Regions from separate parts of the Paraburkholderia sp. 2C genome, predicted to be linked through region 1. Evidence: riboswitches for the same ligand, from Rfam matches in the RefSeq annotation. Region 1 holds a riboswitch; each other region holds the start of a gene.
The links. A riboswitch is a leader RNA that binds a small molecule or an ion and turns the genes downstream of it on or off. The one in region 1 is predicted to bind cobalamin.

Region 1 (10,769 bases):
TAAACAGGCCCTTTTCGGTGATCGCCCTGACGATCGTGCCTTTGCATACGCCGTTGCAGCCGCATACTTCGTCGCTGTCGGCCATTGCGGCCGCGCGGCTTTGCCCCTGCACGCCCGCGTCGCCGACGCTCGATTCGCCGAACATGATGTGATCGCGCAGTTCGCCGAGCTTGCGGCCTTCGCGCAGCAGCTTGAAGTACCACGCGCCGTCGGCGGTGTCGCCGTACAGGCAGGCGCCCACCAGCTGGTCGTCCCGGATCACGAGCTTCTTGTAGACCCCGCCCGCGGGGTCCGACAGCACGATTTCCTCGGTGCCTTCGCTGCCCATGAAGTCGCCTGCGGAGAACAGGTCGATGCCGGTTACTTTCAGCTTTGTCGACAGCACCGAGCCCTTGTAGCTGCCGATGCCCATCAGCGCGAGATGGTTCGCGGCCACTTTGGCCTGCTCGAACAGCGGCGCGACGAGGCCATATGCGATGCCGCGGTGGCTCACGCATTCGCCGACCGCGTAGATGCGCGGATCGTAGGTCTGCAACGCATCGCTGACGACGATGCCGCGATTGCAGTGCAGCCCGGCCGCTTCCGCGAGCGCCGTGTTCGGGCGGATGCCGGCGGCCATCACGACGAGGTCGGCGGGAATCGCATCGCCGTCCTTGAAGATCACGCCGGTCACTTCGCCCGCATCGTTGCCGGCAATTTCCGCGGTCGCCTTGCTGAGCAGGAATTTGAGCCCGCGTGCTTCGAGCGAGCGTTGCAGCAGCCGGCCCGCGGTCGCGTCGAGCTGCCGCTCGAGCAGCGTATCGGCAAGGTGCACGACGGTCACGTCCATGCCGCGCAGCTTCAGGCCGTTCGCGGCCTCGAGCCCGAGCAGGCCGCCGCCGATCACGACCGCGTGACGTTTCACCGCGGCCGTGTCGATCATCGTCTGCGTATCGTAGATGTCGCGATAGCTGATCACGCCCTTGAGCGTATTGCCGGGCACCGGCAGGATGAACGGCGTCGAGCCGGTCGCGATCAGCAGGCGCTCGTATGGCGCTTCGGTGCCGTCGGTGGCGATCACCTTGCGGCGCACGCGGTCGATCTTTTCGACGGTCTTGCCCAGGTGCAGGCGAATGCCGTTCTGCCCGTACCACTCGAGCGGATTGAGCACGATGTCGCTGAAGGTCTGCTCGCCCGCGAGCACCGGCGAAAGCAGGATACGGTTGTAGTTCGGGTGCGGTTCGGCGCCGAAGACCGTGATGTCGTATTGATCGGGCGCGATCGTCAACAGTTCTTCGAGCGTGCGGATGCCGGCCATGCCGTTGCCGATGACGACGAGTCGGGGTTTGCTCATGATGTCCGTTCTGACGAAGTATCGCGCAGCGGGTGAGGAACCCGATGCGACGCACGTCGAACGCCATTGCCCGACTGTTGTCTGCCGAAATCCCACGTCGCGCGTTGCTATGTTGCGGGACTTGCGGCCGTGTTCTGCGCGGACCGCTTTCGCCGATCGCGTAAGGCGGTTCCGCTCGCGCCGCCCGCGTCATTGCGGGCAACGAACCGCTTTAAGCAACGGTCATGCCATTCAGCAGCAAAGCCGCAGATCCTTATGCCGTAACGTGTTGCGCGCAACCATTGCGGTATTTGTATTGCACCGCAGCAGTGCGTGCGGCGAGCGATGCACTGATTTGGCGCGAGAGCGCGCCGATGCGATGCCCGGATGCTTTCCGATTTATTACGATTGGAATAAGTAAGCTGTTTGGACGTTCTGGAAAGCGACTGGCTCTCACGCATCACCCACGGGTGTAACAACAAGATGGACGATGGACGATTCGATTGAAATTGCCGCGAGCCATGGCCGGAGTTTCGCAGGCCATATTGCTTTTCCCGCGCAAAGACCGGCGCCGGGGCTCGTGCTGCTGCACGACATTTATGGGGTCGACGACGCGATCAAGACGATGGCGCGGCGTTATGCCGAAGAAGGATATGTCGTGGTCGTGCCCGATCTGTACTGGCGGCTCTCGCCGCACAAGTCGTTCAGGCGTCACGGCGACGACGTGACGCTCGCGCACGAATACGACCGGCTTCTCGATGTCGATCATGCGATCGACGACATCAATTCGACCTTCGAAGCATTGCGCGAACATCCGGCGCACGACGGCAAGGTCGGCGTGCTCGGCTTCGGATCCGGCGGCAAGCTCGCCGTGCTCGCGGCGGCTTATACCGATGTCGACTGCGCGGTCGGCTACTGCGGCGCCGCGCTCGAAGCGCACCTGGGCGACGCGCGCCGCCTGCGCTGCCCGGTTGTGCTGCATCTGGCCGGGCGCATGTTGTCCGCGCACGACGTGCTGGTGCGCGGCAAGATCCGTGCGGCGTTCGAGTACAAGCCGGGCGTGACGATCCATGAATACGAGTGCGGCGAGGCGTTTGCGCTGCATGGCCCCGAATTCGACCGGCCGTCGGCGGTGCTGTCGTATTCGCGTTCGCTGTCGCTGCTCAAGAAGACGATGGGGCCGATCTACGCGATCGAGCGCGTCTGGAAGCGGCACTCGTACCACAAGTACGTCACGCGCGACGCCGAGGCCGTGATGGCGACGATGGTCGACGATCCCTACTTCAACGATGTGCCGACCATGACGGGCGGCATCGGCCGCGAGTCGCTCAAGCGCTTCTACGTCGAAGAGTTCATGCATTCGTTTCCGCCCGATGCGCAGCATGTGCCGGTGTCGTTTACGGTCGGCGTCGACCGCATCGTCGACGAATTCGTGTTCCGCTGCACGCACACGTGCGAAATGCACTGGATGCTGCCGGGCGTCGAACCGACCGGCAAATACTTCGAAGTCGCGATGGTCGCGGTGATCTGCTTTCGCGGCGACAAGATCGACAACCTGCATGTGTACTGGGATCAGGCGACCGTGCTCGCGCAGATCGGCATGCTCGATACCGAGGGTTTGCCGGTGGTCGGCATCCAGTCCGCGCGCAAGGTGCTCGATATTGCGCGGCCGAGCGATTCGCTGATGCCGGGGATGAGAGGGGGAGAGGACTAGCCGGGGTGAAGCGCTTGCTTATGCGAGGCGGGAGCGGTCGATCGGGGACCGCACCTAACCGGCGGCTTGCGCGAACGGTCGATAACGGGTACCATTTCCTCGTTGAATTTGCTGGGGCGCCGGACCAGCTGTTCGTTACCCGGGCGAGCAAATTCATCAAGCTTCCAGGCCGCTCTCGAGCGGCCTTTCCTTTTTCTGCTGTCCGGTTTTTTGCTTGCGTTTCGCGGGCGAAATGTCGCCCTTCGGAATGACGGAGAACAGTTCCGCCTTCGGTTTGCGAGCCAGAAGCTCGAGCACAGCCTCGTCCCTAACCATCGATCCGTAACCGTCCGCTCGGGGAACGATGCTCTGTACGACGGTCATTTTCGACGAACCGTGGACGACCGAGGTTTCCGCTAGCGAGCTGCGGATCTGGCATAGAACGTCGTCGAGCTTGTAGTGATCCTTGACCACGCGGCTTTGGTGGATGTGACGCCCGAGCAACAGGATTTCGGGATCGTCGAGCCCCGGCAGTCCGACGGAAAGCCGTAGTCTTGAGATCGCCTGATGCTGATCGTCGGTTAGCCGGCCGACGGCAATCGGCTTGACGCGCTCGCCCTCGGCGATGCGGCTCATGTGCGCGCGAATCTCGTGTTCAATGTTCGGGTAAAGCGGCATCGCTCGGCATCGTCCGGTATCGTTTTGCCGCTCGCCTATGACCGGCTATGGGTGATTGGCGATGATACCGGCGTGTTGTCCGCTGCGAAATCCGCCGAATGGCCTATCTGCCGTCTCGGCCAGGGCGATGAGCACGTCGCCAGGCGGTCCTTTGCGTTATCGCAGAGAGTCCGCTAGCGCATGCGGCCACCACGCCCAGCCGCGCTTCGAATAGCGCAATTCGATTGTTGCGAGCGGCGCGATTTCGATTTGCGCGAATGCCGCGGCTGGCGCGCGCAGCACATGGATGAGCGCCGCGCGCAACACAGCCGCGTGCGTGATGGCGACTACCGTGACATCGGTCGGGTCGTCCTCCGCAAGCGCCTCGAGCCACGCGCTGACACGCGCGATAACCGCTTCGAACGATTCGCCGCCCGGCGGTGCGGCAGCAGGATCGCGCAGCCATGCTTCCAGCGCCTCTGGCGCCCGCGCGGCAATATCGGCGACTCGCATGCGCTGCCATTCGCCATAGTCCGTATCGGCGAGTCCGGCGGCGACTGCCGCCTTCAGGCCGAGCGCACGGGCCGTGTCGCGCGCGCAAGCTGCGGGGCTCGTCAACGCGTGCATCTGGCGTGCGCTGTCGAACGCGATGCGCGCACGCTGCGCATACGCGTTTGCTTCAGCGAGGCCGCGCGCGTCGAGCGGCTCGTTCGCATCCGCAAACGTCGCGCTGCGTTGCGCGGCAGTCGACGCGTGGCTGATCAACCAGAGACGTTTCGGCATGACATGTCGGTCGGGTGTACAGGCTGCGCTTGAGCTGTTGCGCGCGGCCCGCGAAAAGCTTCAAGGGGCCGCACAGTTTAGCGCGTAGAATACGCACTACACGAAGTGCGGAAGCCGGTGCAAGTCCGGCGCGGTCGCGCCACTGTAATCGGCCACATCATTGGTCCGGGAGTCAGACCCAGCTTCGTGCCATTTCCTTCAATCGACTATCGGGGCGCGCAACCCCAGGGAGATATCCGTCATGTCCGACGCCGTTTTCAAGCCGCTCGACGCACTCGAACCCGCTGCCGGGCCCACGCCCATTCCGCTGCGTGAACTGTTGCCGTGGGTCGTCTTCGGTGGGCTGCTGCTGTTGCTCGCACTCTATTTCGTTGGCGCGGAAGAGGGCGCGACGTCGCTGATTCCCGGCATGTACGTGCACGAATTCGTCCACGACGGCCGCCATCTGCTCGGCTTCCCCTGCCACTGACGCAGGAGCCAACCATGGTAGGTAAATTGCTGGTGCGCGGCATGCTCGCAGGCATCGCCGCGGGATTGCTCACGTTCGGTCTGGCCCGCGTGGTCGGCGAGCCGCAAGTCGATCAGGCCATTTCATTCGAAGAGAAAGCCGACGCGGCGAAGGGCGAGGCGCCCGAGCCCGAACTCGTGAGCCGCGGCACGCAGGCCGGCCTCGGCCTTTTCACCGGTGTGGTTGTATATGGCGCCGCCGTGGGCGGGCTCTTTTCGCTGACCTTCGCGTATCTGTACGGCCGCGCTGGAAAGCTGAGCGTGCGCGCACTGTCCGCGTGGCTCGCGTTCGGCGCATTCACGGCGATCGCGATCGTACCCGCGCTCAAATATCCGCCGAATCCGCCGTCGGTCGGCGACCCGGAGACGATCGGCTATCGCACCGGGCTGTACTTCCTGATGATCGTCATTTCGCTGACCGCGCTCGTGTTTTCGATGAAGGTGCGGCGTCGCGCGGTTGCGCGCTTCGACGCGTGGAACGGATCGATCGTCGCGGGGCTTGTGTTCATTGCGATTATCGCGGCGGTGCAAGCGGGATTGCCGGTCATCAACGAGGTGCCGGCTGCATTCCCGGCGGTCGTGCTGTGGAAGTTCCGCGTCGCCGCGCTCGGCATGCAGGCGGTGTTGTGGACGTCGATCGGTCTGCTGTTCGGCGCGCTCGCCGAGCGCTTGCAGCGTGTGTCGCGCGCAGCGCAGCCAGAGCAGCGCCTCGCCGGCTAAAGCACGCGCTACCCGACTTGCACGGCCTGCACGGCGACTCCGTGCAGGCCGTTTTTATGGGGGGCCGCCTCGACCAGCTCGAGAAATCGCGCGAGACACGGATTCCGGTTCGTCGACAGCCAGATCAGAACCTGAGAAATCGACGGTGGCTGCGCCAGCGGCTTGAACACCACGTCCGCCAGTTGGGCGCGCTGCATCGACGTCGGCACGAGCGCGACACCGGCGCCTTCATCGACGAGACTCAGCACCGTCTGCTGCAAACGCACTTCGAAGCGCACATCGGGCTCGAAGCCGCCCGTGCGGCAGTGTTCGACGATCGTCGTATGCAGCCCCTCGCCGACCTCCCGCGCGGCGATGACGAACGGCTCGCGCGCAAGCTGCGCGATGGAGAGCCGCCTCGCGCGGGCGAGCGGATGCCGGCGCGGCAGCGCGACGCACAGCGGCTCGGTGAGCACGGTGCGTGCGGCAAGACCGTGGGGCGGCGCGCCCGACAGCATGATCGCCGCATCGAGTTGCCCGTCGAGCACCTGCGGCGCGAGATCGTTCGACACGATTTCCCGCAGATTCAGCGAGACGTCCGGAAAGGCGGCGCCGTAGCGGCGGGCGTAAGTGGGCAGCACACTGTACGCGGCGCACATCGTGAAACCGATCGTCAGTTCGCCTCGCTCGCCGAGCACGGCGGCGCGGGCATTGCGGCCGGCCTGGTCGATGGCCGCGAGAATCGCTTTCGCGTCGGCGTAGAAGCGCGCGCCCGCCGCGGTCAGTGTGACGCTGCGCGAATTGCGCTCGATTAGCGTGACGCCCAACGAGGCTTCGAGCGCCGCGAGCTGACGGCTCAACGGCGGCTGGGACAGATTGAGCCGCGCGGCGGCGCGGCCGAAATGGCGCGTCTCGGCGAGGGTGACGAAATAGCGAAGCGGTTTGACATCGACCATGATGCAAAAAAGGTATGGTTGAGCAATTCAATCGGCATTGGATTGTATCGTTGATCGGGTTTACGCTAACGGCCTTCCGACTCGCCGATTCGCAGGGCCCGATGTTGTCCACGCTCGAAATCCTGATTCCCGTCTTTGCATTGATCTTCGCCGGCTTTGGCTGCCGGCGCCGCAATCTGCTTGGGCCCACCGCCGCTTCCGAGCTGAACCGTTTCGTCGTGTGGCTTGCTCTGCCCGCGCTGCTATTCGACACCATGGCGCATTCCACCTGGCGTCAGCTCGACCAGCCGGGCTTCGTTGCGACGTTTTCGGCTGCGTGCGCGGTGCTGTTTCTCGGCGTGCTGATCGTGCGGATCGTGCAAGGACGACATCTTGCCGATGCGAGCGTCGATGCGATCGCGGCGTCGTACCCGAATACCGGGTACATCGGCTTTCCGCTCGCGTTGATCGTATTCGGCAACGCAAGCCTCACGCCGACGACAATCGCGACGATCATCGTCGCGTGCGTGCTGTTCGCCTTCGCGATCGTGTTGATCGAAGTCGGATTGCAGACCGAGCGTACGCCGCACAAGCTCGGTTTCAAGGTGTTGCGCTCGCTCGCAAAAAATCCGCTGATCGTTTCGCCGATCGCGGGTGCGCTCGTGGCAAGCGTGCATTGGACGCTGCCGCACAGCGCCGAGACATTCCTCAAATTGTTGAGCGGCGCCGCGAGCCCATGCGCGCTCGTGAGCCTCGGGCTCTTTCTGGCCGAGAAGCGGCAAGCGGGCAAGGCACGCCATACGTCGTTCGTGTTTACCGCGCTCAAGCTGATCGTGCAGCCGGCGTTCGCCTGGTGGATGGCCTCGCGCGTGTTCTCGTTGCCGGCCGATACGGTCGGTGTCGCCGTCCTGCTTGCCGCGCTGCCGACCGGCACCGGACCGTACATGCTCGCCGAGTTCTATCAGCGCGAGGCGCACGTGACGTCGCAGACCATTCTCTTTTCGACCGTCGCTTCGATCGTGACGCTGTCGCTGCTGTTGCTGATCATGCAGCGGCACGGCCTCTGACGATTGCTTCGAGCCGCCGCCGACCGCAGCGCCGTCAACGGTACGAAGGCCGCCTGCGGTTCTAGACGAACCGTTCCACGCGATACGGCCGCGGATCCGTGAACGGCGTGGCGCCGGTCATCATCTCCGCAAGCAGCCGGCCGGTGACCGGTCCAAGCGTGAGCCCATGATGGTTGTGGCCAAATGCGAACCACAAGCCGCGATGCCGCGGCGCGGGCCCGATCACGGGCCGCATGTCGGGCGTGCATGGGCGCATGCCGAGCCAGGGCGCCGGATCGAGCCGTTCACCGACGCCGAACGCGGCGCGTGCGAGCGGCTCGATACGCGCAAGCTGGATGCCGGTGGGCGGCGTGCCGGGCGTCGCGAGCTCTGCACCGGTCGTGACGCGCAGCCGGCCGTTTTCCATCGGCGCCACGACATAACCGTATTCGATATCGACAACGGGCACCGACAACGGTGTGCGCGTCGGCCGATAGTGCATGTGGTAGCCGCGCTTGGCGCGCAGCGGAATCCGGTATCCGAGAGGCTCGAACACGCTGTCTGACCACGGGCCGAGCGCAACGACGACGTTCCGTGCGCTCAGACGCCCGGATACCGTCTCGACCGTCCACGCGTCGTGTTCGGCGCGCAGCGTCGTCGCGTCGCCATTGACGAACGCACCGCCGATGCTTTCGAAAAGCCGCGCATAGCTCTTCACGAGCGCGCCCGGACTGCGCACGCTCTTCGGATCGCGCCAATGCAAACCGCCGCAGATGTCCGCGCCGAGGCTCGGCTCGCGCGCGCGTAGCGCGGCCGCGTCGAGCGGTTCGACGCGCAGGCCGTGTTCGTGCGCGTCGGCTTGCGCTTGTGCGCGCTCCTTGTCGAGCGCGGCAGCTGTGCGATATGCCTCGATCCATCCGCCGTCGTGCACCAGTTGACCGGCACCCGCGCGCGCGATCAGGGCGTCGTGCTCGACGACGCACGCGCCGATCAGCGGCAGCATGTCGCGCGCGGCGGCCGCATGGCGTTGCGGCTGCGATTCCCACCAGTAGCGCATCAGCCACCCGGCGTAGGACGGCAGCGCCTTGTAATCCCAGTAGAGGTCGGTCGAGCGATTGCGCGCGTAACGCAGCAAGGTGCGCAGCTGGCGCGGAAAGCCGTACGGCACGATCGACGAACGCTCGATCAGGCCGGCGTTGCCGAAGCTCGTTTCTTCGCCGGGACCGCGGCGGTCGACGAGCGCGACGCGCAACGCGCGGTCCTGCAGATGCACAGCCGATGAAACGCCGATGATGCCGGCGCCGAGAACGATGACGTCGAAGTCCATGCCGGTTTGAAGGTTCGTTGATGAAGGCGATGTGCGGGCTGTCGCTTTGCGATGTCGATCGCTGACGTGGCGATTATAGGGCGCCCGTCGATATCGGCCGTCGCGTTGCCCGGACGCTTTCCGGTGGGATCGCTTTTCAGAGTCTTCGTATGGTCCACAAACAGGTGTGATGTGCGAGCATGCAGGACGCCAGGAAGGTCGCGCGACATCAACGTCCCGGACGATCAGCATCACTAACAGCTAATCGGCCATTAAGGCTGACGGCGATTCAACCTATAACGGGCGCCGACGGTGCGCCGGCTTTCGTGGTTATTCCCTACATGCAGTACCTGGCCGAACGCGGCGGCGAACGCGGGCTGATTCCTCATGATGTGGTGAGCCGCACGGTCGACGGTGCGACGCCTGTGCGCGCATGGCGCGAGCATTTGGGCTTGACGCAAGCTGAAGTTGCACAACGCCTGGGTATTAGCCAATCGGCCTATGCGCAGCAGGAAAGCAGCGATCGTTTGCGTCGGTCCACGCGCGAAAAAATCGCCGCCGCGCTCGACATCACCTCGGATCAGCTCGACTTCTGATCCATCCTGCCCGTCAGTCAGCTCGCGGTCCACGCCGCGAGTCGACAGAGGCTCACATCTCCTGCACGCCGGTCACTTCAATGACCAGATCGCTTTCGGCGATGGCGACGCACGGCAGGATATAGCCGTCCGCTTTTTCTTCGGCGCTCACGCCGGGCCATTCGATCTGATAGCGCACACTGCCCGCGGACATTTTGCACAAGCAGGTGCGGCAGGTGCCGTTGCGGCACGAGCGCGGCAGACGCAAACCGGCGAAGGCGGCGGCTTCAAGCAAGGTCAGCGACTCGGGCGCATCGAACCTGCGTCCGAGCGGTTCGATAAGGACGGTGTAAGTTGCGTCAGGTTCGAGCATCGCAATTAATCGGGGTGGCTAGGAAGGGCATAGGCCGGCCGATGCGGAAGGGCGTAGCGGAGTTTAACGGAACTGCCGCGAACGCGTGGCCACCCAGCTCGCGTACGTGTGGTGCGACCCCATCGCGCGATCGCGGATCAGGCGATCACTCGATCGCTCGATTACGACAGCGACACCCCGAGCAAATGGCCGACCCCAAACGTAAACGCAGCCGCAATCAATCCAATCGCGATCTGCCGCAACGCCGAAAACGCGGCACCACGTCCATTGAATAGCGACGTAAACACGCCGACCGCCGCGAGCCCGAATGCGCTCAAGGCCACGCACTGCGCAATCGCCGTGCTGCCCTGCGCCCACAGAAACGGCAGCACCGGAAAGAGCGCGCCGAGCGAAAACAGACAGAACGACGCGCCCGCGGCCGACCACGGATTGCCGCCAAGCTCCGCGGGGTCGATGCCCAGTTCTTCGCGTGTCAGCGTATCGAGCGCCTTCTGTTTGTCGCGCATGATCTGCGCGGCGACGCGTTTCGCTTCGGTGTGGTCGATGCCTTTCGCCTCGTAGATCATCACAAGCTCGCGGCGTTCCGCCTCCGGTGCGTGCTCGAGTTCGTCCGCTTCCTTCGCGATCTGCGTGCGCGCGAGTTCGCGTGCATTCGTTACCGACAGCCACTCGCCGAGCGCCATCGAGCACGCGCCCGCGATCAGGCCGGCGAGGCCGCTCAGCATGATGGCCTTGTTGCCGGTGCCCGCGCCCGCCACGCCCATGATGAGGCAGAAGTTCGACACGAGTCCGTCGTTTGCGCCGAGCACCGCCGCGCGCAGATCGTTACCCGATGCGACGCCCTTGTGCCACGCCTCTGTTTCGAACGCGCGCGCGACGGACG
Region 2 (10,769 bases), on a different contig from region 1:
GGCGCCCGCGAATGCGCCGTGCACGGAGGCCGGAATGCCGATCTCGCGCGACGCCTGTTCGATTGCCGCGTCGGCCGTGCTCAGCGAACCGCCGGCCGGCAGGTTGAACGAGATCGTGCCGGCCACGAGGCCGCTCTGGTGGTTGACCTGGGTGGCGGTGTGGCTGCTCGTCCAGTTGATCATCGCGGGGAGCGGCACCATCGTTTCGGCTGCCGTACTATCGGCGCTGCCGGTCGAGCTGCCGCCCTTGCTGTTCGCAATGCTGTTGGTCTGCGAGTTTGCCTGGGCATTCGAATTGAGCGCATTGGTGGCCGCCGCCGCGCTGGCCGCCGCGGCAATTGCAACCGGCTGCGTCACGCCGCTAACCGTGCCGCCCTGCATCTGGGTCTGCTGCGTGCCGCTCGCGTTGCCGGCGGCGGTACTGAGATAGATGCCGCTCAGCGATTGCGGATACTGCCAGTATTCGGGCGCGACCTCCATCACCACAAAATACTGATTCAGCGGATTGAAAATCGTGGATACCGTGCGCTGCCCGAAGGCATCGTAGAGCACGTTGTCGATCTGGTTCGCCACGAAGCCGTAACGCATCGCGGTGCTGCGGCTCACTTTTACGTAGGCCTGCAGGCCGTTTTGCTGCAGGTCCGAATTGACATCGGCGATCTGGCCTCGATGTTTGCCGAGCGCGGTAACGAGCTTCGGCACCCATTTGAACAGCGCGTCCGGGTCGTCGCTGGTCAGCGTGTACTGGTATTCGGCCGCCGATTGCCGTCCGCCGATACGCAAGTCCTGCTGCGCCTGCAGGAACAGTTGCGCGCCGGACACGGCGCTGAGCTTCGGCCGCAGCCGGTTGACCACTTGCGTGGCGGAAAGATGCCGTTGCGCAAGCGGCTTGAGCTCGATAAACACGTTGGCCGTATTCAACGCGCGCCCGCCGGTAAAGCCCGCCACCGATTGCACGGCCGGGTCTTTCTGCACGATGGCCTGCAGTTGCGCGAGCTTCTTTTGCATCGCGTTGAAGGAAATGCTCTGGTCCGCGATGATCTGCCCGATCAGAATGCCGGTGTCCTGCTCGGGGAAAAATGTCGCGGAGAGAAAGCGGAACAGGAACACATTGGCGACGAGCAGCGCGATCAGCGAAAGGCCGATCAGCAGCGCATGATCGAGCACGAGCTCGAGCGAGCGGCTATATGCGTCGCGAAAACGCGTGAAGCCGTTGTCGATCCACTGCGCGATGCGCCATTTCGGATGGCCGGCCTGTTCGCGCTTCAGCACATAGGCGCACATGGTCGGCGTGACCGTCAGCGAAATGACGAGCGACAGCAGAATCGCAATCGACAGCGTCACCGCGAACTCATGGAACAGCAGGCCGACAATGCCCGGCATCAGCAGAATCGGCAAAAACACGGCGATCAACGAGAGGCTCATCGATATGACGGTAAAGCCGACTTCGCCGGCGCCGCGTATCGCCGCTTCTTTCGGGTCGAGTCCGGCTTCGATATGACGCACGATGTTTTCGAGCACGACCACCGCATCGTCGACCACGAAGCCGGTGCCGATTGTCAGCGCCATCAGCGACAGATTGTCGATGCTATAGCCGAGCAGATACATCGGGCCGAACGTGCCGACAATCGAAAGCGGCAGCGCGACGGCGGGAATCAGCGTTGCGCGCGGCGACAGCAGGAAGATGAAGACCACGCCCACCACGAGCAGTACCGCGATAAACAGCGTGCGCTCGGTATCGGAGGTCGATGCGCGCACCGACTCCGAGCGGTCGATCGCGACATTGATATGAATCGAACTCGGCATCGCCGCTTCGATGGCGGGCAGCCGTGCCTGGATCTGGCTGACCGTCTTCACGACATTGCTGCCCGGCAGCGGATAGACGATCACGAGCACCGCGGATTTGCCGTTATAAAGACCCGCGTTACGGATGTTCTCGTTCGAATCGATCACGCTCGCGACATCGCGTAAAAGAACGGGCGCGCCTTGCCGGTAAGCAATCACGATGTCGCGATAGGGCGCCGCGTTGCTGATCTGGTCGTTCGACAGGATCTCGAAGCGCTGGCCTTTCTGGTCGATATGACCTTTTGCGCTATCGGCGTTGGCAGCGCTGACGGCGGCGCGCACGTCCTCGAGGCCGATGCCGTAGCTATTGAGCTTGCCCGGCTGCAGTTCGACGCGCACCGAAGGCAGGGCGCCGCCGCCGAGCGTGATCTGGCCGACGCCGTCCACTTGCGATAACTGCTGCTGAATCACCGAGTCGGCGGAATCGTAGAGCTGCGCTTTGGTGAGCGTATCCGACGTCAGCGCGAGCACCATGACCGGCGCGCTCGCGGGGTTGTACTGGCGGTAGGTTGGATTGGCACGCAAGGTGGTCGGCAGATCCGCGCGCGCGGCCTGGATCGCTGCTTCGACATCGCGCGCGGCGCCGTTGATATCGCGATTCAGGCCGAACACGACGACGATCATCGAGGTGCCGACATAGCTCGTCGACGTCAGTTCGGCGACGTCGGCGATCGTGCCGAGCCGGCGCTCGAGCGGTTCGGCAACGGTCGAGGCCATCGTCTCGGGGCTGGCGCCGGCCATCTGCGCCTGCACGACGATTACCGGGTAAGCGACATTCGGCAGCGGCGCGACCGGCAGCTGGAAATACGCGAGAAAACCCGCCAGCAGAATCGCAACCGCTAACAGACTGGTCGCGACAGGCCGCCGGATAAACAGCGCCGAAATATTCACGGCGCGCCCCGCTGCGCGCCGCCTTCATCGCGCTCGCGGCGCTTGCGCGAGAAGCGCCGCGCGAGCCGGTCGAAGAACAGATAGATGACGGGCGTCGTGAATAGCGTGAGCACCTGGCTTAACGTCAAACCGCCGATAATCGCGAGGCCGAGCGGCCGGCGCAGTTCGGAGCCCGTGCCGGTGCCGAGCAGCATCGGCAGGGCGCCGAGCATCGCGGCGAGCGTGGTCATCAGGATCGGGCGGAAGCGCAGCAGCGACGCCTCGAAAATCGCTTCGCGCGGCGATTTGCCGTGCACGCGTTCGGCTTCGAGCGCGAAGTCGACCATCATGATCGCGTTTTTCTTCACGATGCCGATCAGCAGCACGATGCCGATAATGCCGATCACGTCGAGGTCGCTGCCCGCGATCATCAGCGCGAGCAGCGCGCCGATGCCGGCCGACGGCAGCGTGGACAGAATCGTCACCGGATGGATATAGCTTTCGTACAGCACGCCGAGCACGATATACACGGCCGCCAGCGCGGCGATCAGCAGATAGACCTCGCTCGAAAGCGAATCTTCGAACGCTTGCGCCGCGCCCTGGAACGTCGACGTGATCGACGGTGGCAGATTCACGGCAGTCTCCGCGTCGCGAATCGCACGCACGGCGGCGCTCAGCGAGGCATCCTTCGCGAGATTGAACGAGATCGTCACGGACGGGAATTGCGCGAGGTGGCTCACCACCAGCGGCGTGCGCACGATGTGCAGCTTCGCGATGCCCGATAGCTGCACCTGGCCGCTGCTGCCCGTCTGGCTCGGCAGATAGAGGTTGCCGAGCGATTGCACGTCGGCCAACGCTTCGGGCTTGGCCACCAGAATGACGCGGTACTGGTCCGACTGCTGGAAGATCGTCGATACGATGCGCTGGCCGAGCGCATCGTAAAGCGCGTTGTCGATCGTCGCCGCGGTGATGCCGTAGCGCGCCGCGAGCTGACGGTTCACGTCGACGTAAATGCCGAGGCCGTCCACGTTGAGGTCGCTTGTCACGTCGCTGATCGACGGAATCTTCTTCATGCGATCGATGAGCGCGGGCACGTATTGCTGGAACGCCTGCTCGTTCGGACCGCGCAGCACGAAGTTGTACTGGTTTTTCGTGACGGTCGTATCGAGCGTCAGATCCTGCTCGGGCTGCAGATAGAGCCGGATGCCCGGCACTTTCTCCGTTTCCTCCTGAATGCGCCGGCCGATTTCCTCGGCCGTCAGCGAACGGTCGTCGCGCGGGCGCAGGTTGATCAGAAAGCGCCCGTTGTTCAGTGTCGTATTCGTGCCGTCGATGCCGACGTAAGACGTGAGCGACACGACGTCCGGATCCTTGAGGATTGCCTGCGCGAGGTCGTTTTGCCGTTTGACCATCGTCGAGTACGACACCGAGTTGTCGGCGACGCTGATGCCTTGCAGGACGCCGACGTCCTGCACCGGGAACAGACCTTTCGGTATGACGATGTAGAGAATCAGCGTGAGTGCCACGGTGCCGAGCGCGACGAACAGCGTCAGCGTCTGATGGTCGAGCACCCAACGCAGGCCGCGCTCGTACGCCGCGAGCGTTTTGTCGAAGAGCCCTTCGCTGATGCGCTCGAAGCGGCTCGGATGCCGTTCGGCCTGGGCGCGCAGAATACGCGCGCACATCATCGGCACGACCGTCAGCGAGACGACGGCCGACAGCACGATCGTCACGGCAAGCGTAATGGCGAACTCGCTGAAGAGCCGGCCGATCACGCCGCCCATAAACAGCAGCGGAATCAGCACTGCGATCAGCGACACCGTGAGCGACAGAATCGTAAAGCCGATTTGGCCGGCGCCCTTCAAGGCCGCCTCGAGCGGACCCATGCCTTCTTCGAGGTAACGCACGATATTCTCGATCATCACGATCGAGTCGTCGACGACGAAACCGGTTGCGATGATCAGCGCCATCAGCGACAGATTGTCGATCGAGTAGTTGAGCTGGTACATCACCGCGAGCGTGCCGATCAGCGAGACCGGCACGGAGATGCTCGGGATGATCGTGGCGGGCACGTTGCGCAGGAACACGAAGATCACCGCGACGACCAGCACGATCGCGAGAATCAGTTCGAACGCCGCATCGCGTACCGACGAGCGGATCACACCGGTGCTGTCCGCAACCACGGTTACCTTCATGCCGGCCGGCAGCGTCGATTCGAGCTTCGGCAACTGCTGCATGATCTGGTTGACCGTGCGGATCACGTTCGCGCCGGGCTGGCGCTGCACGTTGATGACGATCGCCGGCGTCTTGTTGAACCACGCGCCGCGCTCGACGTCCTGCGGCGCCTGGCTTGCGCGCGCGACGTCGCGCAGATAGACGGGCGCGCCGTTCTGATACGCGATCACCGAGTTCATATAGTCCTCGGGGTCGACAATCTGATCGTTGCCGTTGATCGTGTAATCGAGCTCGGGGCCGTCGAAATTGCCTTTCGGCTGGCTCACGTTGATGTTCGCGAGCAGCGTGCGCAGGTCGTCGATATTGAGGCCGTATCCCGCGAGTTTCTGCGGATCGGCTTCGACCCGCACGGCCGGCACATTGCCGCCTGCGGTGGTGACAAGACCGACACCCTGCACTTCGGAAATTTTGGTCGCGAGGCGATTGTTCGCAACGTCCTGCAACTGCGTGAGCGACATCGACTTCGACGTCAGCGCGAGCGTAAGGATCGGCTGGTCCGCGGGATTGACCTTGGCGTACGTGGGCGGCGCGGGCAGGCCGGCGGGCAGGAAACTGTTGGCCGCGTTAATGGCCTGCTGCACGTTCTGCTGCGCGACGTCGAGGTTCAGCGACAGATCGAACTGCAGCGTGATGATCGACGCGCCTTCGGAGCTGTACGAGATCATCTGCTGCAGGCCCGGTATCTGGCCGAGCTGCACTTCGAGCGGCGCGGTCACCGTGGTCGCCATCACGTGCGGGCTCGCGCCGGGGTAGAAGGTCTGCACCTGGATCGTCGGATAGTCGACCGACGGCAGCGACGAGACCGGCAGGAACTTCATCGCGACAAGGCCGATCAGCACGAGCGCGATCATCAGCAGCGACGTCGCCACCGGTCTCAGGATAAAGAGGCGGGAGAAATTCATCGGCGCTGGAGGGGCGGCTTATGGCCGGCTTGTGGAGTGCGTGTCGGTCTCTTGCCGGACTTGCCGGTCGCTCGTCGGTCAGTCATCGGCGCCTCACGAATCCTGCGCTTCCGCGTTTGCGTCCGATGCGGCCGGCGCCGCGCTGGCGCCGCTTGCCGGTGCCGCGCGTGCGGCGCCCGGCCTGATATGCGCGCCATCCGACAAGCGGTCGAGCCCATCGGTCACGACGCGCTGGCCCGCGGTCAGCCCCGACGTGATCGCGGTGTACGCGCCGTTGGTCGGCCCGATCGCGACCTTGCGCACCGACACGGTGTTGTTGGCATTCACGACGTAGACGTAGTCGCCAGGTGCGCCGGTCTGCACCGCCGAGGTCGGCACGAGCACGGCGTTCTGCAGTGTGTCGACGAGCAGCGTCACATTGACGAATTCGTTGGGGAAGAGCGCCTCGTCGTCGTTCGGCAGGCTCGCGCGCAGCGTGACCGTGCCGGTGGCGGTCGCCATCTGGTTGTTGATGGTGTAGAGCTGGCCCGTTGCGAGCTGCTTCGAGTTGTCGCTGCTAAAGACCGTGACGGGCAGCTTCGCGCCGGTATTGAAGCGACGCAGCACATGGTCGAGCGAATTTTGCGGCACGGTGAATTCGACCGTGGTTGGTTTCATCTGCGTAATCACGGCAATGCCGGGCTGGCTCGACGCGGTGACGTAGTTGCCCGGATCGATCAGGCGCAGGCCGATGCGGCCCGAGATCGGCGCGGTGATATGGCAGTAGATGAGATCGAGATCGAACTGCGCGATGTTCGCAAGGTCCGCCTTGACCGCGGCCTCGTCCTGTTGCACGAGGAATTGCTGATCGACGTAAGTCTGCTCGGCAATGGACTTGTGCTCGTTCAGTTGTGTGAAGCGCGCGAGGTCGGCGCGGGCTTGCGCGAGCGAGGCGTTGTCCTTTGCGAGTTGCGCCTGAGCTTGCTGCTTGCTGATTTCGAACTGGCGCGGATCGATTTGCGCGAGAAACTGGCCTTTTTCGACATCCTGGCCCTCGCGATAACCGACGGCGGTCAGATAGCCGCTCAATTGCGGCAGCACAGTGACGGTTGCGATCGGCGTAATCGTGCCGAGCGCGCTCAGCGTTTCCGGCATCGAACCTACCGTGGCCGTTGCGACGGTTACGACTTGCGGGGCCGCCGCGCGCACCGGCTTTTTGCCGCGCAGCACGTGCAGCACCGCGAAGGCAATCAGCACGACCACGATGACCGCGATGATCAGCGGACCGCGGCGCCGGGGCTTCTGTTGTGGGGTCGTCACAGCGTTCATGGCTACCTCGCGCGTATTGTTTTTGAGCGTGACCGCGACGGCGACCGTGGCCACGGCTGTGACCGCCGGCCGAGCCGCGGGGCGGGCGCCGTGATGGTTCGGCCGACGCCGGGCGGATAGCTATGCTGCATACGCGTTCTCATCGATTGGTTTTCCCGTTCCGAAGGAGCACCCCGTCCAACCAGGATCGAGAATTAAAACGAGCTTTCGAATAATGTGCCGGCCCGAACGCGAAATGCATAGGATGACGTGATGTACGGCACGCACACCTTACGATTGGCTAGCAATCCGTTCGGGATCGGCAATGACCCATCACTTTAACCGCTCAGATCAGGAAGACACAGATTTCGTGTAACGCGGCGTAATGGGAGCGCGGTGCCGGATGGGGCGCGGTAAGGTCCGGAGATCGGGGTATCAAGCACGCAATGCACGGCGCAAAGCGCCAGACGCGGGTTTAGCGCGACGGGAAAGCGTCGCGCTTGACGGTAACGCGGAGGAATCGTGACGTCCGCGCGTCGGCGCAGGGCGGCGCCAAGGACAACGCTAAGCGCTTTGATTTCTTTCAAATCGCTTTATAGTGACGCGTTATCCCTATCAGGATTTTGACCTGTATCTCGTGATCTATCGAATCAGAGGTTACGATGCAACGCCTTCAATATAGGTAAGTGGCCGGTTGGACTTCGTTCATCGTTCAGAACCGGTGGCGGATGCCTGTCGCGACAAGCAGCTGATTGCGGCCGCCCGATGGATCGATTGAGTTGATCACCGCGAGTGTGCCGGCCGAGGCACGCTGATAGACCGCTTCCACATAGACGTCCGTGCGCTTGGACAACTGATAGTCGGCTTGCAGCGCGCCCTGATGCCAGTGTTGCGACGATGCATTCGAATACACGTACATGCCGGCCAGTACCAGTGTGGGCGTGGCGAGCCAGACCGCGCTGATCTCGTAGTTGCTGAACGCGACGGACGGCAAGGCGGCGCCGCTGTCGATATCGGCGACGCCTGTGTAGATCGAGCGCGACCATGCGCCCGCGAGCGTGATGTCGCCGATCACATAGTTGGCGCCCGCGGCAATGATGTCCTGCTTCTGCGCGCTTGCGTCGACGGGCGGCGCGGGCGGGGACGTGCCGCCGCTGCCCGGCAGGGCAGCCGGTTCGAAGGCACCGATGTCGTTGAAGCCGCGTCCGTTGTTGTGCATCCACGCGACGCCGGCACTGAATGGACCATGGGCATAGTTGGTCGCGATACCGTAGGCACGATTTTCAGCGAAGCGTCCCGCGGTATTCGAAAACGCGTACATGCCGCCGAACGTGAACCCGCCGTATGAGGCACTCGCGTATTTGATGGCGTTGGCCGCGAGATATGAATTGTTGGCGTTGTCGTTATCGAAAGGATGCGCGAACGCGGTGCCGCCGGTTCCGCCGGTAAGCGTGAACGTCTGGAAGTAATCGTGGATGAGGTCGTACTGGTGGCCCAGCGTCAAGGTGCCGAGCCTGTCCGATTGAAGGCCGACATAGGCGGGGTGATCGTTGATGTCTTCACCGGACGTCACCGAAAAGCCACGCTCGAGACGAAACAGCGCCTGGGTGCCTTCGCCGAGTTCTTCGGTGCCCTGGACGCCGAGGAAGCTACCGTCGATCAACCCTGACGTTGCGAGATATTGCGTGTGTCCATTGACGTTGCTGACATAGGCGAGGCCGGTGTCGAGTTCACCGTAAAGCGTCATGCTTTGCGCATTCGAGTTTGCGCCTGATATTGCAAGCGATGCGCCGACGAGCGAGCAGCAGATCAATCGGTTCATATTGAAGAAGAGCAAGTTGAGCAACGAGATGTGCGACAAGGACGAGTTCGACCATGCCCGTGCACAGTGGCGCGCGGGCATGGAGGTGTGCGTATTCGTTCTATGTGGGGACTTGTGCTCAGCTCAACCGGGCGGGCTGATTGAAATGCTGCTTGTTATGTCGGCCGACGCTCGAGGCCGACGATGTTGGGCAATGAAGTTCATGTTGCGGCTCCGTGGGGTTGCGCGCCCCGGGTTGGTCCGATACAGGAACGAAGGCAGGTCTGGCTCCTGGCTCAATGGCGCTTTAAGCATGCGCTGCGTTAAGACAGATACAGTGGCGCGACCGCGCCGGTTTCTCACCGGCTTCCGTGCTTCGTTCCGTGGGAATCTGTTTGATTTCGCTTGCTGACAACGTTGAAAGTGAGAGAAAGCATAACGGAAGAAGGCACGCTTACCAAGCGATGTGTTGGGTGGTTGCGTCAGGTTTTGCGACGCTTCGCCAAGCGGTGTGCCGCGCGTGCGAGGAGCCATAACGCGAGGCCGGTGAGCGTCCACGAGATGCAGGCGATGATCGCCATTGCCCAAAGTTCAGCATGGTCGGCGTTGTATAACCCCCAAGTCCCGTGACGCGAATCGCAAACATGACCGAGGCATGAAGCCAATCCGGCATGTCCATCGGCCAGTTGAGATAAGTATTCGCGATTGTCCCTCCGATGAAATAGGTCGATGCGATGTAGGCGAAGATGCGCAGCGCTATTTTCATTGGACCACCACTGTTCCGTATGCTTTGTCGGTTGTACCTGGAACAGGAATGTCGGGAGGTCGCGAGCGAATGTGACGTTCGAGCCTATCAAATTCGTCCTGCGTTCCGACAGTGATGCAGCCTTCGCTAACTCCTCGGGAGCCAGCAGCATGCAGACGGAAAGCGCCGCGCTTGACTCCGTTGATATAGGTCGTGTCGCCCGTCCGTTCATTCCAGAGCATGACCCATCTCGATCGGTCGGTCGTGCCGATATTTGCTGATGTGACCAGATCATAGAGCCATCCCAAACGCCCGCCTGAATGTCGGTCAAGCAGATAGTATTTTCCCGGTGGCAGAGGTCCGATCTTGGGGATTGCTACCGCCTTCGGGTTATCACGACCATCCTGCTGCCCCGAATACGCGGTCACCCCACCCAACCCCGAACACCAAAGCGTCGACGTCCGCTGACTGTTCAGCCTGAAAGTGCACTGTACTGGCATCGCCGATCCCGCTCAGGCCGTACGCCACGCATCGGCAAACAGCAGATTGCCGTCGTGGTAGTTCCACGTAATCTCGCCATACCGGAATTCGACGATCTCGGATACGGTTAAAGTCAGTGATGCAAACTTTTAACACGCGACTCTTTTCGCCGTGTAAAAAACTGTCGCGCGATATCCGGCAAAGACGCCCGGGCGGGGTTAGGCCGAGTCGAGGCATGGTCCCAGGCATATGTGGCGTTCGACCTGTAGTTAAATCCGGTTCGATACGTTTTTTAAAGAGGAGTATTCTCTTTTTGATGATGGAAATGCGTTATGAGGTCAGGTATATGATTTGCGTAATTAAACAGATATGCGGCTTATTCGTATCTATTGAAGTCGTGTGTGATTATCAATGTGGGTCCCTGGTTTTTTAAAGCGGATATCGTGCTGTGACCTGGTGCCAGCGTAGATTTTCGCGTTTCTTTCAATATTGTCGGGTGTGTCACGTATATGTGACATTTCGGCGATCCTTTATAGAATTGGTTCATAAACAGACTTGCCGAAGCGTTGTATCCATTAGTGCGCCGCACTTGTCCGGATCTTAT
Region 3 (10,769 bases), on a different contig from region 1:
CACAGCGCAGCAGGCTCGTTTTACCGCTGCCGTTTGGACCGATCAGGCCGACGAACTCGCCGTCGCGCGCCTCCAGTACGATCCGTTGCAACAGGTCCCTGGCACGCGGTCTGCCGCGCATGTCACGCGGCGACCAGCTCAAGGCGTCGATCTGCAGTGTGGTCATCAGGCGGCCTCCCGAATGATCCGGTTCAGAAATTGATCGTCGCGGTCACCCAGCCCGAACGCGGTGCGCCGAGCAGCCATTCGGTGCCGTCGTTCTGCGTCGAGACTGCGTAGACACGATTGGTCAGGTTGCGCAGGTACAGCGCGAGCGTCAGGTTGCGCGTTGCGCGCCACGACGCGGACGCGTCGACCAGCGTGTAGGACGGAATCGGCACCGTGTTCGCGTTGTCGCCGAAACGCCTGCCGACATACTGCACACCGGCGCCCGCTTTCCACCCGGGCGCGAATGCCCAGTTGAGCCACACGTTCGCGGTTTGCTCGGGAATATCGAACGGCACGTTTCCTGCGCGCGATACGCTCTGTCCGTTCTGTTCCTCGTCGAAGTCGTCGAACCGTGCACGCAGCAGCGCGGCGTTCGCGTCGATCGACCAGCCGCCGCCCAGTTGCAACGCGCCCGACCACTCCACGCCGCGTGACGACTGTTTGCCGACCTGTTCGCTGATGTCGGGATTGGCGGGATCGGTGCTCAGCAGGTCGCGCTTGACGATCTGATAGAACGCGAGCGTCCACGACGCGCGGCCATCGAGCAACTGCTGCTTGATACCCGCTTCCCACTGCTGCCCGGTCGAGAGCGTGAACGCACTATTCGACTGCGATAGCGTGATGAGCGAACCGACACCGTCGGTGCCGGTCGTGTATTGCGCGTACACCGACAGGTTCGGCGTGAGCGAAAACACGAGCCCGGTGCGCCAGCCGGTATGCGCAAACGTCTTGTCGAACGACGACGCCGTGGTAGTCGCGGTCGCGAACGTGTCGCGATGGAAATCGATGTGGTCATAGCGCAGCCCGCCTATCCACGCGAGCCGGTCGGTCAGTTCGAGTCGGTCTTCGGCGAACAGCGACGCCTGATGCGTGATCGTGCGGAATGCGGGCACAGTCGGATCGGCGCTCATGAACACGCCCGGATCGAAGTTGAAGGCGGGCACGATCGACGAACCGTCGAACGGCGAGTTGCTCGTGTCAAGAAACGAGATCACGTTGAAGTCCGCACCGACCACCACGCGGTTCTGATGGCCCCACAGGCGGCCGTCGAACGTCGCGTCGAGCGTATCGCCAACCTGCTTCTCATGATGCAGGATCTCGATATAGTCGCTGCGCTGCACATTGCCGTCCGGCAGCAGCGAATAGCTCTCGCTGTCGTGCCAGTGACGGTTGGTCAACAGGTAATAAAGCTGGTTATGCAGGGTGATGCCGGGCGCGGCGCGCCATGTCGTATTCAGGCGCGTCCACTGGTCGTAGTACGAGATGGCCGCATCGGCTACGTTGTAGTTCTGGAAGCGCAGCGCGGGATTCAGTTGCCCATTGACGACCGGCACGCCGAAATAGCGCGCGGGCTCCTGTCGGCCATAGTCGTAGTCGAGCGAAAACGACAGATCAGGGTTGACGTCGAGGCGCAGCGAGCCGCCCACCGCCGTCGTGTGCGAATTGCCGCGCGGCACCCAGCCGTTCGACCGGTCGTCGCTGACGTAGAAGCGGTACGACAGCATCGGGCCCAGCGCGCCCGTCGTATCGAGCGCGGCGCGCTTTTCGCCGTAAGACCCGGCGCCGAGCTGGATGGTCGTCGCATAGTCGCGTTGCGGCGCCTTCGGCACGACGTTGATCACGCCGCCGATGCCGCCCTCGCCGTACAGCACCGAGGCCGGCCCGCGCAGCACCTCGATGCGATCGACGGACCATGTATCGAACGGAAAGGTCACGGTACCGGCGCCGGGGAACATGCGCACGCCGTCGTATAGCGTCGTGATCGATTCAGGTCCGCTAAAGCCGCGCACCGATACTGAGGTTCCCCCATTGCCCGGCGCGGCGTCGGACGCGAAGCCGGTCGCCCGGGTCACCGCCTGCGTGACGGTCGTGTCGCCTTTTTCCTCGATCTGTCCGCTGCCGATCGACTCCACGCTGGCCGGTGTATCGAGGCTCGACAGTCCCAGCCGGCTGCCCGTGCTGATCGGCGTGCTGAGGTTCTCCGCGGTGGCGTCATTGCGCGTCGTGCCCTCGACACGCACTGCAGGCAAGGTTCGATTGCTGGTGTCCGCTTTCGTGTCCGTGATCGCCGGCTCGTCGCTTTGCGGGTCGGTGGCCACGCTGCCATCTGCCGATGCCGGCAGCGCGTGAAGCAGCCATGCGCATGCAAGCGCGCCCCCATACAGGCGACGGCCTCGGACTGCGTAGCGCCTCGGGGCCACGAGTGAAATTGAAGTATCCATTCTGCGGTCGTTCTGCTGTTGTCGTTTTCGGTCTCGCGCCGCATAGCGCGTATGTCGTCAGCGCCCGGATGCGGTCGTGGACTGTCACTGTCGTGCGTCGTAGCAAGGACGTACGAAGCTGTTCCAGCCGAATGGAATCGACTCGGTCACGGCAATCCGGGGTCCGGAAATCACGCGAACGCCTGACGGCGTCAGGCGGACGAAGCTCGATGGCCGGCTAGCAAGTCGGCACTAGCGCGTTGCAACAGCACGAATGGAAAGGAAGCGGGCCAGGCGGAGAGGAAATCGGCCGGAAGCAGACGGATTCGGTCATGTCGACATCTCGAGGGGTTTCGCGCCCCAGAAAGAAACAGGGAAGAAAGCAAAGCCCAGGTCTGACTTTCGGTGAGACGAGGTAACGGCAGCCTCGACGACCCGATCACAGTGGCGCGACCGCGCTGGATTCACACCAGCTTCCGGATTTTGCAGCGGCGATTGTACATGCATCGCAGCGTGCTCGACCGGCTGCGTACTGACCTGTGCGGCTTCATCTCGCCGCATGGGAACCGGCAAGAATCGACGCGCACTGGAAATGTTATATTATAACATTCATTCTGTCTTTCTCTTCATGCATACCGTCCCTGTCGCGGTCTGCCCATTGCAGCCTTCCTGTTATCGAACGCTTCTGTTTTACTGGAGAACGCCATGTCCAAGCCGGCCGAGCCGACGCTGATTCCGACCACCATCCTGACCGGCTTCCTTGGAGCGGGAAAGACGACCCTATTGAATCGCATCCTTAGCGAGCGGCACGGCGGCCGCATCGCCGTAATCGAAAATGAATTCGGCGAAACGGGCATCGACAACGAACTGCTGATTCAGGACGGCAACGAGCAGATCGTCGAAATGAACAACGGGTGCATCTGCTGCACCGTGCGCGGCGATCTCGTGCGGATCCTGTCGACGCTCGCGCAACGGCGCGCGGCGGGCGAGCTGAGTTTCGACCGTGTGATTATTGAAACGACGGGGCTGGCGGACCCAGCACCCGTCGCGCAAACCTTTTTCGTCGACGACGCGGTGCAGGACCACTATCTGCTCGATGCGATCGTGACGGTGGTCGACGCGTGCCACGGCGGCAGCCAGCTCGACGAGCACCACGAAGCGCAGGAGCAGGTGGGCTTTGCCGACCGGATCCTCGTGTCGAAGGCCGACCTCGCGGGCGACGAGCAGACCCAGCAGTTGATGCGGCGGTTGCGGCGCATGAACCCGCGCGCGCCGATCAAGCCGGTGCATTTCGGCGAAACTGACCTGTCGGAGTTGCTCGACACCCGGAGCTTCAACCTCAATGCGATCATCGAAATCGAACCGGATTTTCTCGACGATGTGTCGCATGAGCATGACGATGACGTGACGTCATTCGTCTACCGCAATACCAGGCCGTTCGATCGCGACAAGCTCGAGGACTTCTTCAGCGCGGTGGTGAGCCTTTATGGCGCGTCGATGCTGCGATACAAGGGCGTATTGCACATTGCCGGCGTGGAGCGGCGCACCGTGTTCCAGGGGGTGCATATGATCTTCGGCTCCGATCTCGGCAAGCGCTGGATGGCAAGCGAAACACCAGAAACAAAGATCGTGTTCATCGGCAGGCAACTGCCCGCCGATGTCTTCAAGGCAGGGCTTGATAACTGTGTGCTGGCGACATGAAGCCTCGGAGTCGAGGACTGCTGTTTGCAGACCTCGTCCCGTATGGGCAAGTTGCCGCGCGGTGTCGTATCGACGGATCGATTCTCCCGACGCCGCATGACCGCTGTCGATTGTCCTTCAGACATTGACGGCGGCGTCGCCAATGTCTCGTGATGGCCGGTCAGTGCCTCATGCGACAGCATGGATTGCCGGCTGCGATCGGCAAGAGTGGCCCCTCTACGTCAAGCTGTCGCAGTCCTCTGATCAAGGGGCGGTAGCCCGGAAGCTTTCAAGGGCGGTGACGCGTTCCCACCATTCGCCGACGCCTTTCAGAGCCAGGATTTCATCGCGATGCGGCGTAAGCGCCACGTAGGTCATGATGGGCGCCAGGTAGAGATCGGCGATGCTCAACACGCTACCCGCGAGATACGGTGAATCGCCTTTGATACGCATGAGCTCGTTCAGGACAAGGCGACTCTTTTCCAGCGCGGCTTTCAGTGCATCGTCGTTCTGGCCGCCGATGAAATCCGGGAACAGGTAGTATCCGGCGACGCTCACCAGCGCACTGTAGCCATAGGAGTCGACGATACTGGTCACCATGTCCATGCGCGCGCGATCTTTCGGCGTCGCGGGGGTGAGCGACGGGCCGGGCAACACGGTGTCGAGATAGCGCATGATCGCGGTCGTCTCGATGATCCGGAAGCCGTCCACGTCGACGACGGGGACCTTGCCGAACGGATGGCGGGCCCGATGCTCGTCTTCCCGCGGCTCACCCTTCAATACGTCGACCGGAACCTGGTCGTAGTCCGTCAATCGCTTCTCGACGAGCAGCATCCGCACGGTCCGGACATAGGTGGATCCGTTGAACCCCCAAAGCTTGATTTTGATGGTCATCCCGTTTTCCCAGTTGGATTGCCACTCGACGAGAGTGGCGATGGTGAAAGAAGCACCGGATTCGCGCGCGTTTTCTGTTCGGTCAATGCGCGCTTGTGGTCGACACCTTAACGATTGTCAGACAAACCACAGGTCGTTGCGGGCCGGCTCGATGGTACACGGTTCGCGAGATAGACCGCGCCCGGAAGGGCTTCTTCGGAGGCTCACATGCCGGTGGCACGCGTGCCGGACTTGTCGACCGATGCGGCGACGCTCCAGGGCTTGGCGTGCTTCACGGTTACTTCGACATCGCTTTGGCCTGGCGCATCGATCGGCATCATCCGCATGTCGGCGCCCAGATTGCTCACGCACTTCATCTGGTCAAGCGCCCTGTTAGAGGTCGCGCATTCGCGCAGGTTGAGCAGGTCACCGTCGCGCGCCGGAATGCCGTTTTCCATGTGCCGCGCGTGAACTCATCGCCGCCCCACGCAAGTCGCATGCGGCCTGGAGCTTCGCACGATCGCGGTCGACAAGACACGACCACCGCGGTCACTCGCCGCTTTGGCGACAACGTCGGTTGCCGTCGTGCAAGCGTCCTGTTCATCTGTACGCTAACGGGACGGCAAAGGCGACCGCGGTGAAGCTTTAATTGGGTGGCGAGGAGCAGGAAGCTTCAGGCAACGCCATCCTTGCAGGAGAACGTACGGTCACCATGACCTGCGGGCATCTGCCGCCTGCAGGTCATTTCACGTCGAACTGACATCAGGGACGGTAACCGTCAGACAAAGTGTTCATAAACGCAATAATGTCCTGAATGTCTCGGTCCGTCATCGCCGGTTTGTCACCCGGCTTTCGGTCGAATGGCGCATCCTGGAAGTCGACGTTCTTTTGGTATTGAGACGGCATGTCATTGAACTGCGCGACCTTGCCGGCTGCATCGCGCGGATAGATTTTGTCCGGGCTCGTGTTACGCAGGTTGTAGAAATCCATCACCTGCTTCAGGTCGTGATAGACGCCGTTATGAAAGAACACATGCCGCGTTGCGACGTTACGCAGAGTCGGCGTCAGGAACATGCCGCAATATTGCGTCTGGTCTTTCACGTCCGTTCGAAATGGACCGCAGACGCCGAGGTCGTAGAACGTCGGATCCTTGTTTACCGCTAGCGACGCGTTTCGCGGTACACCAAGCGCTTCATACTGCTGGTCAGTGAAAAGCGGCGGTAAGCCATCCTTTGTGGGCCTGCTCAAGTGACAACCGGCGCAATTCGCCTTGTCCGGGTCGTTGAAGAGATGCAGCCCGCGCAGTTCAGCCTGCGTAAGCCGGGCCTTGCCTTGCAGCCAGTAGTCGTACTTGCTGGTGAATTGATGGAATGAGCTATCTTCGATCTGATAGCGGCCAACCGCAAACATCGCCTCAAAAACCAGCATTTGAGGATTGCTGACTACGTTGTCACCAAAGAGCTGCTTGAACGCGCCAATGTAAGGCGTCTTTGCGAGCTTGTTTGCGACGTCTTGAACGCTGCCGTTCGCCATTTCAACCGGGTTGAGCATTGGACCGAGCGCCTGCCGCTGGAGTGAATCAGCTCGACCATCCCAGAACAATCCGCCTTGCGGGACCAACGCCGGTGCGGCCGGTGCGACGCCGGCATTCTTCTGGGCGCGCTGCACACCCGCAGCCGATGCGGCGCTATCCGCGAGATTGGCAGGGTTGTCGTCATCTCCCGCGTCAGGGCCGATGCTAAAAGGAGCCTGCCTGTAGAGATAGGTGAGCGATGGCGGTGGGCGATAACCGGCCTCTGTCATATGAGGCCCGCCAAACTGGACGGACAGATCGTTTGCCGGTCCATATGCATGATCGGGGCTATGGCAGGAAGCACACGATTGGCGCCCTGAAGCGGAAAGACTCTGGTCGAAAAAAATCTGCTTCCCGAGCTGCGCCACGACGCTCAATGGCGCAACGGGCGGCTCCACGAGCTTGACGGGGTGTGCATTTGCCCCCGTCAGATTCGCTACGACGCCTCCAATCGGTTCCGGCATACGCTCCGGATAGATCGCCGCGTAGCCAGCCAATAGCACCAGTGCCATCGCGGCTGCGACAACTGCGCCGATAACGATGCGTCGGGTCGATTTGCCGGACGTGCCTGCCGTGGGCATGCCGCCTGCAGGAAGTCGTGGAGGCTGGACGGTATCAGTTGGGGAGGTCATGGCGTTGACAGAAACAAAGGAGAACAAACTCGAAATCGAGCCAGTGAACGACCTGGCTCGACGTTTCGCACGGGGAAATGCGAGATGTGATTCAAAACATACCTGTGCACCCTCGTTCTCCCGGCTGCATGCCGGGAGAACAGGGCTCATCAGCTCTGCGGAGCAGCCGACAGCTTCGTACCCTGGTTCGGGTCGAGGAACAGCGTGCGCGGCGTCGTCACGTTCTGCGTGAAGTCGAACATGTTCATGATGCTGCCCGTGGTTGCGTCGTTCGAACCTTGACCGATACGCTGGCTGCCGAGCCAGTTGTCTTCGATGAAGCGAACCACCGACGCCTGGGTGATTTGCGTGTCATCGATAAAGTTCGCCTTGGCGAACGGCGAGATCAGGATGAACGGAATGCGAGTGCCCGGACCGCAGCGACCATTGACAGCGCCGCCGTTGATGCCAACGCCTTGCGTCGCGCCCGTCGCATTACACACACCCGGGCCGTTCAGCTGGTCAGCACCGGTGATGTTGCCCAGGCTACCGTTGAGGCCCTCGACCGTCGTGCCATCAAACGAAGACGTTGTGGGCGGCGTAAAGCGGTGATCGAACCAGCCGTCCGAGTCGTCGTAGGTGATGATGACTGCCGTGTTCTTCCAGTCGGGCTGCTGCTGCAGGAAGTTCACGACGTTGACGATAAACGCCTGCTCGTCGAGCGGATCCGAGTTGCCCGGGTGGCCGTCGCCGACTTCTGCCGCCTTGAGGTAGCTGACGGACGGGAAGTTACCCGACGACACAGCGGCGAAGAAGTCGTTGATGTCGTACTGGTGGTGCACCGGCGTCGTGCTGTTGTCCTTCGGGTCGGTAGCACCGACCAGCGCCGTCGAAGTCGGACGCGTGTGTGCCGGGTTCGACGTCGAAGCGTAGTACTGGAACCACGCATGGTGCGGGCTGTAGTCCGTCTTCGAACCACCGAGAATGCTCGAGAATGTCGTGCGGCTGCAACCCGTGGTGCCGTTCGGGTTCGTCGCCGTCAGATCGAAGCCGCCCATGAAGCCGCCCCACGTCAGCCCCTTCGCGTTCAGCAGATCGCCAATGTTCTTCGAGGTCATCTTGACCGTACTCGTGGTCGACGAGCAGGTATCGCCGAACGGATCCGTATCACCGATCAGCGACAGTCCGCCCTGGGTGTCGCTGATGCTCGACGACGTACCGATGCCTGCCACCGCGCCGTTGTTCGTACCCGACACGACCGCAATGGCGCCCGGCGTCGACGGTCCGAACGTGTCGGTGTACATGTTGTCGCTCATGGCGAAGTTCTGCGCGTAGTTCCAGTACGCCGTGACGGTGTTGCCGTCGTAGTAGCCCATCACGAGGCCGTTCGTCCCGAAGACGCCCGTGCTGCTGATCGTGTTGTTACCGGTCTCCAGCGGGAAAAGGTCCATCGCGCCGTTGTCTTCGGCGAGCTGTTCCGGCGTGTAGTTGTGGTTCTGACCTTCCGTATTCGCCTGTGTACGGTCAAGTCGGAATGAGTTGACAGCATTAGCACCGTTCTGCGTATTGGCCTTCGTCGGGCTGGTGCCTTGAAGCAGTGCTGCCGTCAGGCCGATCGGCGTCGGCGTACCGGCCGCCTTCGTGAACGCGGGCTCGCCGGCCGGATTCGTTGCATTCGGATAAGTCCCGAAGTAATGATCGAACGAGCGGTTTTCCTGGAAGATCACCACGAGGTGCTTGATCGGCGTTGCAGTCTGAGCCGCATCCTGCGGTGACACTGAGGCTGCAGGGGCCGCAGGGGTGCTCGGCGCGGACGACGAATTGTTGTCGTCACCGCACGCGGTCAACGCAAATAGCGCGGCCGCTAGCGAGATTGGTAGCAAGGCTTTTTGAAACATTTTTGACGGGCTCCAGATTCGCTGTTCAGCGCTCCGACCTCGATTGCCTGCGCAATCGATCACGTGTGGATGCTGGGGGGTTTTGTTAGTAGTACCGCTAGCGAGCGTCTAACTCGAAGCACCGGCATTGGAACATCGCCATATGACTTTACGGAGAACCATTCCTTTCTTAAATATTACTTACATATTCCTTTAGATTTCTTTCTATTTAATGATAAAAGGCATCCCCGCGCGCTTTGACTCGAACAGGGGTACCGTCCCGTCCTTCGAGGCGGGAGCCGCGCCTTGTGGATAGCTACCAGGAGGCCACGCGGATCTTGTCGCAGGCATCGTTCGACATACTCATTCTGGATTCCAATATATCGAGCACATCGGCGACGCTAATATTGAAAGGACTACGATCTTCGGTGCACACAAGGCACATGCCTGTTATCGTCGTCGCGTCAGACGACTATGAAATCGAACACCTGCCAATGTTCGATGCAGGCGCGGACGATGTTATCGGTATCCCCCTACCGTCCTGTCGGACTGGCAGGTACATCGTCGCAGCCGGGTAAGATTCCATGACTCAATCATGTGATGATCGACCAGCACACCTTGATGACTACGCACATTAGCCGCGAGTTCTTCCGTGGCGCCCTTGAACTCGAGCAAACCGGACGGGGGGTGATGCCGCACCGCCTGCCTGCTCGAGCACGCGCTCAATGCACGGACCCGCAGTTGGCGATGGCTGAGGCGCAGCCCTCAGGAGTACGACTGGTGTTTCGCACCCGGGCGACGGACATCGAGATCGATGTCCTGCCGACACGGTACGCATATGCGGGTGTCCCGCCGCGGCCACCGGGTGTATATGACCTGCTGGTCGACGGACGCCTTGTCCGTCAAATCAGTGCGCCCGGTGGCGACACCGTGACGATCGACATGGTCAGCGGCACTGTTTCGAAGCAGTCTGGGTCTCCCGCCACCCTACGGTTCAGTGGTCTGTTCAGCCACGACAAGAAAGTCGAAATCTGGCTGCCGCACAACGAAATCACGGAGCTTGTCGCGCTGCGCGCTAACGCCCGCGTCGAGCCCATTTCCGACGAGGGTCGAAAAGTCTGGCTGCATCACGGCAGCTCCATCAGCCACGGCTCCAACGGAGATAGCCCGACTTCGATCTGGCCCGCGCTTGCCGCTTCCTTCGGCGACGTGGAACTGATCAACCTGGGGTTCGGCGGCAGCGCGTTACTCGACCCCTTCACCGCCCGAACGATGCGCGACACGCCCGCCGACGTGATCAGCCTTAAGATCGGCATCAATCTCGTCAATACGGATCTGATGCGGTTGCGCGCCTTTACGCCAGCGGTTCACGGTTTTCTCGACACCATCCGGGAAGGCCACCCGCGCGCGCCGCTGCTAGTCATCTCGCCGCTCTATTGCCCGATACACGAGGTTACGCCGGGTCCTGGAGCGTTCGATATGAATGCGCTGGCCGCAGGGAAGGTTTCGTTCCGGGCCACAGGTGACCCGGCCGAATGCAAAGCCGGAAAGCTGACGCTGACCATCATCCGGGATGAGTTGCGACGCGTCGTGCAGCAGCGGGCGGCGAACGACCCCCATCTGCGCTATCTCGACGGACTTGAACTCTACGGTCAAGCGGATTTCGCCGATCTGCCTCTGCCCGATCAACTGCACCCGGATGGGCGAGCGCACCGCCGAATTGGCGAACGGTTCGCCAAGCTCGCAT

Region 2: another riboswitch for cobalamin. It lies ahead of ACYPXD_RS08390 (porin); the one in region 1 lies ahead of ACYPXD_RS21780 (CbtB domain-containing protein).
Region 3: another riboswitch for cobalamin. It lies ahead of ACYPXD_RS28645 (TonB-dependent receptor); the one in region 1 lies ahead of ACYPXD_RS21780 (CbtB domain-containing protein).

The regions. Positions count from the first base shown of each region.
Region 1 is NZ_BAAILL010000042.1:393,713-404,481, reverse strand. Features, by position in the region: partial or broken gene ACYPXD_RS21800 (FAD-dependent oxidoreductase) at 1-1,333, opposite strand, end outside; gene ACYPXD_RS21795 (dienelactone hydrolase family protein) at 1,803-3,026, shown strand; gene ACYPXD_RS21790 (hypothetical protein) at 3,183-3,641, opposite strand; gene ACYPXD_RS21785 (histidine phosphatase family protein) at 3,840-4,445, opposite strand; cobalamin riboswitch at 4,502-4,646, shown strand; gene ACYPXD_RS21780 (CbtB domain-containing protein) at 4,687-4,914, shown strand; gene ACYPXD_RS21775 (CbtA family protein) at 4,929-5,672, shown strand; gene ACYPXD_RS21770 (LysR family transcriptional regulator) at 5,681-6,607, opposite strand; gene ACYPXD_RS21765 (AEC family transporter) at 6,709-7,653, shown strand; gene ACYPXD_RS21760 (NAD(P)/FAD-dependent oxidoreductase) at 7,715-8,959, opposite strand; gene ACYPXD_RS21755 (helix-turn-helix domain-containing protein) at 9,280-9,534, shown strand; gene ACYPXD_RS21750 (2Fe-2S iron-sulfur cluster-binding protein) at 9,587-9,886, opposite strand; gene ACYPXD_RS21745 (VIT1/CCC1 transporter family protein) at 10,048-10,769, opposite strand, start outside.
Region 2 is NZ_BAAILL010000032.1:37,172-47,940, reverse strand. Features, by position in the region: gene ACYPXD_RS08405 (efflux RND transporter permease subunit) at 1-2,736, opposite strand, end outside; gene ACYPXD_RS08400 (efflux RND transporter permease subunit) at 2,733-5,852, opposite strand; gene ACYPXD_RS08395 (efflux RND transporter periplasmic adaptor subunit) at 5,946-7,160, opposite strand; gene ACYPXD_RS08390 (porin) at 7,852-8,961, opposite strand; cobalamin riboswitch at 9,205-9,350, opposite strand; gene ACYPXD_RS08385 (hypothetical protein) at 9,395-9,706, opposite strand; gene ACYPXD_RS08380 (DUF2778 domain-containing protein) at 9,703-10,185, opposite strand.
Region 3 is NZ_BAAILL010000050.1:385,749-396,517, forward strand. Features, by position in the region: gene ACYPXD_RS28640 (ABC transporter ATP-binding protein) at 1-166, opposite strand, end outside; gene ACYPXD_RS28645 (TonB-dependent receptor) at 192-2,429, opposite strand; cobalamin riboswitch at 2,778-2,944, opposite strand; gene ACYPXD_RS28650 (CobW family GTP-binding protein) at 3,114-4,109, shown strand; gene ACYPXD_RS28655 (glutathione S-transferase family protein) at 4,353-4,982, opposite strand; gene ACYPXD_RS28660 (hypothetical protein) at 5,186-5,419, opposite strand; gene ACYPXD_RS28665 (cytochrome-c peroxidase) at 5,724-7,166, opposite strand; gene ACYPXD_RS28670 (phospholipase C) at 7,316-9,043, opposite strand; gene ACYPXD_RS28675 (SGNH/GDSL hydrolase family protein) at 9,623-10,769, shown strand, end outside.